2 regions of the Ruegeria sp. CDSB022 genome follow, and region 1 is predicted to be linked to the other one. Evidence: riboswitches for the same ligand, from Rfam matches in the RefSeq annotation. Region 1 holds a riboswitch; the other holds the start of a gene.
What was found. Region 1 has a riboswitch for cobalamin ahead of AC2FIZ_RS00340 (DUF1636 family protein). Riboswitches for the same ligand answer to the same signal wherever they lie in the genome.
Positions count from the first base shown of each region.

Region 2: linked by a shared signal. The riboswitch ahead of AC2FIZ_RS10825 (hypothetical protein) and the one ahead of AC2FIZ_RS00340 (DUF1636 family protein) in region 1 are both predicted to bind cobalamin.

Region 1 covers NZ_JBXWOZ010000001.1:68,277-72,308, reverse strand. Annotated here, with positions in the region: gene AC2FIZ_RS00350 (helix-turn-helix domain-containing protein) at 1-128, opposite strand, end outside; gene AC2FIZ_RS00345 (hypothetical protein) at 226-612, opposite strand; cobalamin riboswitch at 1,804-2,010, shown strand; gene AC2FIZ_RS00340 (DUF1636 family protein) at 2,105-2,479, shown strand; gene cobW (cobalamin biosynthesis protein CobW) at 2,482-3,537, shown strand; gene cobN (cobaltochelatase subunit CobN) at 3,541-4,032, shown strand, end outside.
Region 2 covers NZ_JBXWOZ010000005.1:48,603-52,634, reverse strand. Annotated here, with positions in the region: gene AC2FIZ_RS10835 (DNA polymerase III subunit gamma/tau) at 1-1,199, opposite strand, end outside; gene AC2FIZ_RS10830 (protein-tyrosine phosphatase family protein) at 1,356-1,856, shown strand; gene AC2FIZ_RS10825 (hypothetical protein) at 1,858-2,262, opposite strand; cobalamin riboswitch at 2,346-2,565, opposite strand; gene AC2FIZ_RS10820 (alpha/beta hydrolase family protein) at 2,705-3,562, shown strand; gene rsgA (ribosome small subunit-dependent GTPase A) at 3,587-4,032, opposite strand, start outside.

The DNA of each region.
Region 1 (4,032 bases):
AGCGACGAAATCGTCGCGACGCGCAAATTCGTGCGCGCGCTAATATCGCTTTGGGTCCAGCCGCGCGCCTTGCGCGTCCGGCGGAGTGCCTCGCCGATCTGCTCGGCCGTTCGTGCTGTGAGGTCCATGATGTGGCTCCTTTTACGGCACAGCGTAAATGAAAACAACTTACGCTGCAACGTAAATATCCGCTTTTTACGCTACAGCGTATCACTCGAGTCGCACTTATGCCTGCAGCCCCGCAGCACGAACCTGCTCGGGCGTCACCAGCTTTGACGCGATCAAGTCCTCGATCTGGCGGTTCGTGATATGGCGGCACAGGGGATGGCGCTCGTGGATCCATTCGGCGAGGCTTGCACGACCTTTGGCTTCGGCCTCTCGCGCCTTCTCGCGGTCGGCCTGGATCTGGGCCAGTCCCTTCTCCCACCGGCGCATCTTGAACCAGTTGTCTGAGAAACAGACCTTGCTGCGCGTGTAGCCCTCGCTTTCCTTGGCATAGGCTTTGACCGCCTGCCTCAGATCATCGGGCTTCACTCCGGCCTTCACAGCTGCTGCGATCAGGCGCAGAGTAGTCCGCCGGTCTCGGATCCTGTCCTCGGGATAGACTGCCAAGATCTTCTCAGATTCCAGATCTTCAACCTCTTCCGCCACCTCGCGCCTGCGCGTAGGTGGTTTATGGATGGTTTTAGGATGGTTTGGGGTCCACCGTGAACCCCGTACCCCTTCGCACTTTTTGCAGGTATTCCGTGTCTACTTAGACCTACCACTTATAAGTAATCAGCCCCGCTTTTGCACATTGATGCAGCATCCGAAGTAAAACTTTGATACTTTGCATCCAAAGTGTAAGAATAAACATACTAACCATTAAAGCAGGCAGCACTATGAAGTACTTACCTAGGATCGCAGCAATATGCTCACTGACTACGCTCGCAGCATGTGGGGGAACGATGCAAGGAGTTGTGCGTGGCGAGGGTACCCGCGTTCAATTCCAATATGAGCAAGGCATGGATCGAGACTACTATGAGACAACCATTGATGGTGAACACTTTAAAGGGCAAGCCGTGTATGCCAATGCAAGCAGCGGTTCTGGGGTTGGCTTTGCCAATGGGACAACAGTCCCCGTTTTCACCTCTACAACCACCGGTAACCTCGTCGCTGTGATGTTTGGAGACAAGGGCTCAACTATGCGATGCGATATGAACTACGCGGACAGTTCTGGCTTTACGTCTATAGGGGGCGTGGGAGTATGCCAGCACAGCGATGGCCGTGTTATTGACGTTATGTGGTGAGGTTTATCAGAATGCAGGGAACAAGGGTTGGCTATTGACATTATTCACAACGATTTGCACGTTGTGCGACACAAAGTGAGACACACAAGCCAACCTCTTCCCCGATAATCCGGGTTATTCAATGGCTTAGAAAAATGGTAGCGGGTCCGGTACTCGCCTCCAATACTTTCAAACAGTTGCTTCGCATTCGGTTTTTTCGAGCCTGCGACACGCCGTCTCGCTACGGCAGTGCTCTGCTGAGTGAAGCTTGACACCGGATTGATCAGAAGGCGGTGAACTCACTGGCTCGGCCGGTAAATTTGACCGCTCTATCGATTCCACGCGATATGCCCTTTGAAGTAACGGGCCCGCGAATCCTTTCGTCTGGATATCTTCGAGGCGCAAAGCCCAAATTCGCCTGCGGTCATTTTACATATGGCTGACCAAACATGCCGCTGACAGGCATTGGCAGGTCGCTTTTCCATTCTCGATGATTTCCGTGCGTCTGCCGCGCTTGACAAGCCCCCTGCCCGTGCCGCATGTCCCATCCGTTGGTGTCTGCACATGCAGATGAAAAGGGAATGCGTCAGCGGTCAACCGTCAAACGCAGCCGCCCCCGCGACCGTGACCGGAGAGGGTGCCCAAAGCCACTGGCCAGACAGGCCGGGAAGGCGGGACATCTGCCAGAGGCCAGCCTCTGACATCCGCAAGCCGGGAGACCTGCCAACATCCGAAGTTGAAACCGGACGGGGTGATCCGGTGTCGGGCCCATGTCGCAATACGTGGCCCGCATGAAACCCCGTCCCCCGCGAAGAGGATTTGGGGGGATGAGAGACATGACCGAGACCACACCTGTTGAACTGCTGGTGTGCACGACCTGCCGCCGCGGCCTGCCCGTCGAGAATGATGCAGATCGTCCTGGGGCGTTGCTGCACAAGGCGTTGGAGCAGGCAGAACTTCCTGATGGCGTCACTTTGAAGGCAGTAGAATGCCTTTCAAATTGCGATCAGGGCTGCTCGATTGTGCTGCGTGGCGGACCCAAACGTTGGACCTTTGTCTATGAGCATCTCGATGAAACCGATCATGTCGAGACCATTGTTGAAGGCGCGACCAAATATCTCGCGACCCAAGATGGCCTCGTTAAATGGCGCGAACGTCCTGAACATTTCCGCAAAAACTGTGCGGCCCGCATTCCCCCGATTGGAGCTTAGATATGAGCAATCTCGAAAAACTGCCCGTCACTGTGATCACCGGCTTTCTGGGCTCGGGCAAGACCACGCTCGTGCGTCATCTGATGCAGAACCCGCAGGGCAAGCGCCTGGCCATTGTGGTCAACGAGTTTGGAGATGTTGGCGTCGATGGCGATATCCTCAAATCCTGCGCGATCCCCGATTGCCCGGCGGAAAACATCATGGAATTGGCCAATGGATGCATCTGCTGCACCGTGGCAGATGATTTCATCCCGACCATCGAGGCGCTGATGGCGCTAGAGCCGCGCCCCGATCACATTCTGATCGAAACCTCTGGCTTGGCCCTGCCCAAGCCGCTGCTGAAAGCGTTCGACTGGCCGGATATCCGCTCGAAAATCACCGTGGATGGCGTAATTGCTCTGGCCGATGCCGAAGCTGTGGCCGCCGGTCGCTTTGCCCCGAATGTCGCTGCGGTGGATGCCCAGCGCCTGGCCGATGACTCGATTGATCACGAAACGCCGCTATCCGAGGTGTTCGAGGACCAGATCTCCTGCGCCGACATCATTCTGCTGACCAAGCCTGATCTTGCTGGCCCCGAGGGGGTCGCCAAGGCCAAGGAAATCATCGCGGCAGAGGCTCCGCGCCCGCTGCCCGTGGTCGAAGTGGCCGAAGGCGCTGTGGATGTACGTGTTGTGCTGGGGCTTGAGGCCGCTGCCGAAGATGACATGGAGGCACGTCCCAGCCATCACGATGGCCACCACGATCACGAGCATGATGATTTCGAAAGCATCATTGTCGAGCTGCCGGAACAGACCGATCCGGCCCAGCTGGTCGCCAATATCGAACGTCTGGCGAATGAACTGAACATCCTGCGGGTCAAAGGCTATGCCGCTGTTACCGGCAAACCCATGCGCCTTTTGGTGCAGGCAGTCGGGGCCCGTGTGCGTCATCAGTACGACCGCCCGTGGGAGCCAGGTGAAGAGCGTCGCTCGCGTCTGGTGGTCATCGCCGAGCATGACGACATCAAAGAGGCTGAAATCCGCGAAATCCTCGTGGGTGTGACCGAGGCCGCCGAGTAAGCCATGCACGTCGTCTTCCGCGAAAGCCATGGGTTAGAGGAAACGGAGACCCCAACCGATCTGGGCCAGAGCCCGGCGGATCTGGTGGTGCTGTCCTTTTCCGACAGTGACCTTGGCGCTTTCGCGGCAGGCTGGCATCGTGGTGGCGGACCCGAAGGTCGGATGCCGACCCTGCGGCTGGCCAATCTAACGGCGCTGAAGCACCCGCTTTCTGTCGACACCTATGTCGAGCAGACGCTGGAGGGCGCCAAAGGCATTCTGATCCGCCTGATCGGTGGCGTGCCCTACTGGTCCTACGGATTGCAGCAGGTTCTGGCACTGGCCCACGCCAAAGGCATCGCTGTGGCAGTCCTGCCGGCGGATGGACGTGAAGATACGCGCCTGGATGACTATTCTACCCTGCCCGTTTCAACCCTGCGGCGGCTGGCGCATCTTTGCGACACAGGCGGTGAGGTCGCAGCGCAGGCTGCGCTGGCGCAAATGGCGCTGGCCGCG
Region 2 (4,032 bases), on a different contig from region 1:
CCACCGCCCGGACCACCATTCGGAGGCGGTGGCGGGTTGTCCTGCAGGCGCTTGATCAGCTCTTCGGGGCTGGGCAAGTCGGCAACATGGGTCAGGCGGATAACGGCCATTTCAGCAGCCATCATGGCATTTGGCGCGGCCGATACCTCTTCCAGCGCTTTCAGCAACATCTGCCACATCCGGGTCAAAACGCGCATTGGCAGGGCCTCGGCCATTTGCTGACCACGGGCACGTTCATCAGGGGAAACCGTCGGGTCCTCGGCTGCGTCTGGCGTGATCTTCACAACCGAAACCCAGTGCGTGATTTCGGCCAGGTCACGCAGCACGGATAGCGGATCGGCCCCTTCGGCATATTGCCCGCCCAATTCAGTCAGCGCGCTTGCTGCATCCCCTCGCAGGATCATTTCCATCAAGTCCAATACCCGGCCCCGGTCGGCCAGACCCAGCATCGCGCGCACCTGATCGGCGCTGGTTTCACCGGCCCCATGGCTGATTGCCTGATCCAGCAGCGAAGTTGCGTCGCGCGCCGACCCTTCGGCCGCGCGGGTGATCAGCGCCAGGGCATCCTCCGCGATCTGTGCCTTCTCAGCCGCTGCGATCTTATTGAGCAGGCCAATCATGTCCTCGGGTTCGATCCGGCGCAGGTCAAATCGTTGGCACCGCGACAGAACAGTCACCGGGACTTTGCGGATTTCGGTCGTGGCAAAGATGAACTTCACATGCGCAGGAGGTTCTTCCAACGTCTTGAGCAGCGCGTTGAACGCGCTGGTCGAAAGCATGTGAACTTCGTCGATGATGTAGATCTTATAGCGCGCACTGGCGGCACGATAGCGCACCGAGTCGATGATTTCGCGAATGTCATTTACGCCGGTGCGGCTGGCGGCGTCCATCTCCATCACATCGACATGGCGGCCTTCCATGATGGCGACGCAATGTTCGCACTGGCCGCAAGGTTCGGTCGTGGGCTTGCCTTGCCCATCAGGACCGATGCAGTTCATGCCCTTGGCGATGATCCGGGCCGTGGTCGTCTTACCGGTGCCGCGGATGCCAGTCATGATGAAGGCTTGCGCAATCCGGTCGGCCTCGAACGCGTTTTTCAGCGTGCGCACCATTGCGTTCTGACCGACGAGGTCAGCAAAAGTTTCCGGGCGGTATTTCCGCGCGAGAACCTGATAGGCGGGGCTGGGCGTGTCGGTCATGTCTGCTCTGTTGGATTCGTGTCAGGTTTGCAGCGTAGAGACCCCCGCCGTCCGCGTCCACCGCGCGCGAAAAGGAATTTCGTTTTGGCAAGTTGCATCAGAGCCGGTAAATCATGAGGGGCTTTAGCCCCATGTGGTGATGCAGGAAAAGGAGCTGTGTTGGAGAGTTTTGCAATTCACCCTCTTGGATTGGGCAAAGGGCAGATCGCTCTGTGCCCACTGCCGGGGGTCACGGGCGATTATGCTGGGGATTTCGCAGTAATCCGGGATTGGGCGCCGGACCTGGTCATCTCGATGACGACCTCGGATGAGTTCCAGCATTCCGGCGGGCTGTCATTCGAGGCGGACCTGCAGTGCGAACGGATTGCCTGGGTTCACCTTCCAATCCGCGATTTCGGCGTCCCCACGCCTGAGGTTGAGGCGCTTTGGCCGCAAGCCAGTGAGGCGGCCCAACATGTCCTTGCCAGCGGTGGCAAGGTGCTGGTGCATTGCCGCGGTGGGTGCGGTCGCTCGGGGATGGTTGTGATGCGGCTAATGGTGGAATGCGGCGAAGCGCCTGGCCAAGCGCTTCGGCGGTTGCGTGCGGTGCGGCCCTGCGCGGTGGAAACCGACGCGCAAAAGGACTGGGCCGGGTTGCCGGCCCGAACCCTTCCCTGATTCAGGCAGACACTTGATACGGAATACTGTCGCTGCGCGGCGGCAGGGTCGAAACGTCGAGCATCGCACAGGGTGGTTCTGACAGAAAACCAGCGGATTTCTGGATGAACTCCGGCCCGAACATCATGTCGCCATAGGCGTCCAGCATTTCTGTCGGCGTGTCCGTACTGGTGCCGCAATAGACCCTGATCTGTTCTGATTGGGCCCGAAAACGGGCCGTGCAGCCTTCGGTGCAATGGGTCAGATCGCTAGTGCCTTCGACCTCGAATGTTTTGGATGCTGCAGGCGTTGCCGTCGCCATCGCCTCGGCCATGGCGCGTGCCATTCGGGCCAGGGCGGGGCAGGGTTTCCCGGTCCTCTGACAGACGGTTGCGGTGAATTCATGTGTCTTTGTCTTCCAGATCATAATGCGCCCTCCGCGCGCAGGACGAAGGGTGAGGATCAGGTGTGACAGCGCGCTGACGACCTGCCCGGACACCCCGCCCGAGTTTCGGTTTCGATACGATGGCAGGTCTCCTGACTTGCGGGTCGTCGCTTTGCCGACCTTCCCAGCCCTGGGGCCAGTGGTATTTCGGCATTGCTCACCGCTTACAGTTGCGGGGGCAGTCGCGGAGTTGGCCCTTTCCGGCATCGCCGGGGCAGACCGCACCGTGTTCCCTTTTCATCCCGCCCCAATTCCGGGGCAAGAACCATCACCACATCGCTAGCGGCTATGCAGACCCCGAGTCAAGCCACCTGTTGGGGTTCAAACCGGACGTTTGGTCATCTTGATGAAATCTTGACTCTGGTGGCCGAAATCGGGCCGATTGTTGAGTGAACCGAGTAGTTCAGAATTTGTCGGAAGCGCCATGCTTGATACCACGCCCTGCGTCCAGACTAAGGACTTTGATTTTGCCTCAGGCTCTGCCAGCCTGTCGGCGCGGCTGTATCTGCCTGAAACCGAGCCGAAGGTCGCCGTGGTGATTCACAGCGCAACTGCAGTGCCGCGCGACTATTACCAGCATTTTGCCCGTTGGCTGGCCGCCGAACAGGGTATTGCCTGTTTGACCTATGACTACAGCGATTTCGGGCATTCGCTGCGCGACAAACTCAAAACCTCTGAGGTGACCATGGCGGATTGGGCCTTGGTCGACATGCCCGCCGCACGGGCTGAGATGCGCAGGCGGTTCCCGGACGCTTTGCAGTGGAGCATCGGTCATTCCCTTGGCGGCTTGCTGGGGCCGGTGCAGCCAGACATTGATCAGATCGACCGGATGATCTGTGTATGTTCGGGGCTGGTTACTCTGTCCGACCATCCCTGGCCCTATCGCGGGCTGGCGTGGATGTTCTGGCATGTGCATGGGCGTCTGGCAGTGAATGCGCTGGGCTATCTGCCGGGCAAAGCGGTGGGGATCGGTGCCGATTTGCCTGGTCCGGTCTATTGGCAATGGCGTAGCTGGTGCACGGCGCCGCAGAATTATGTGCCGCAGATCGGTGACGCTCTGCCCGAAGCGAGATGGGCGCAATCGAATACGCCGGTGGACCTGTTCACCTTCGAGGACGACCAGATGGTGCCGCCAGACGCTGTCTGGCGGCTTGCCGATCTGTATGGACCAAAGGCGCGGCGACATCTGTTGTCTCCGAATGAATTCGGAGCGCCTGAGATCGGTCATATTGGCGCTTTTGCCCGCAGAAACCGGGCGGTTTGGCCCCGGTTGATTGCCTGAAAACGAGGCGCCTTTCTGTCACGCTCAGTGTCTGCTGCGGGACTTTTTGTCATTCATGACGGATCGCACCATTTTGCCAAAGGCTTTGTCACGTGCCCGTGACTGCGCGAGGGTTTCGGAATTCCTCTGATCTTCGCGCCGAAGCTTGTGCCAGCGCGCCAGCCGGTCGGGCTCAATCACGCCATTGGCAATCGCCTCTTGTACAGCACAACCGGGTTCGGCCTGGTGCTGGCAATCTGAGAACCGGCACCTTGCAGCCAATTCTAGAAGGTCTGAGAAAACCTCATCCACGCCGTCTTGGGCATCCATCAAACGCAGGGCGCGCATTCCTGGCGTATCAATCAGCCACCCCCCGTTTCGCATCGGGTGAAGCGCACGATGTGTCGTGGTGTGGCGACCCCGTGCGTCATCCTCGCGGATCCCCGCCGTTGTCCCGGCCTGACCAGTCATGGCGTTCGCCAATGTGGTTT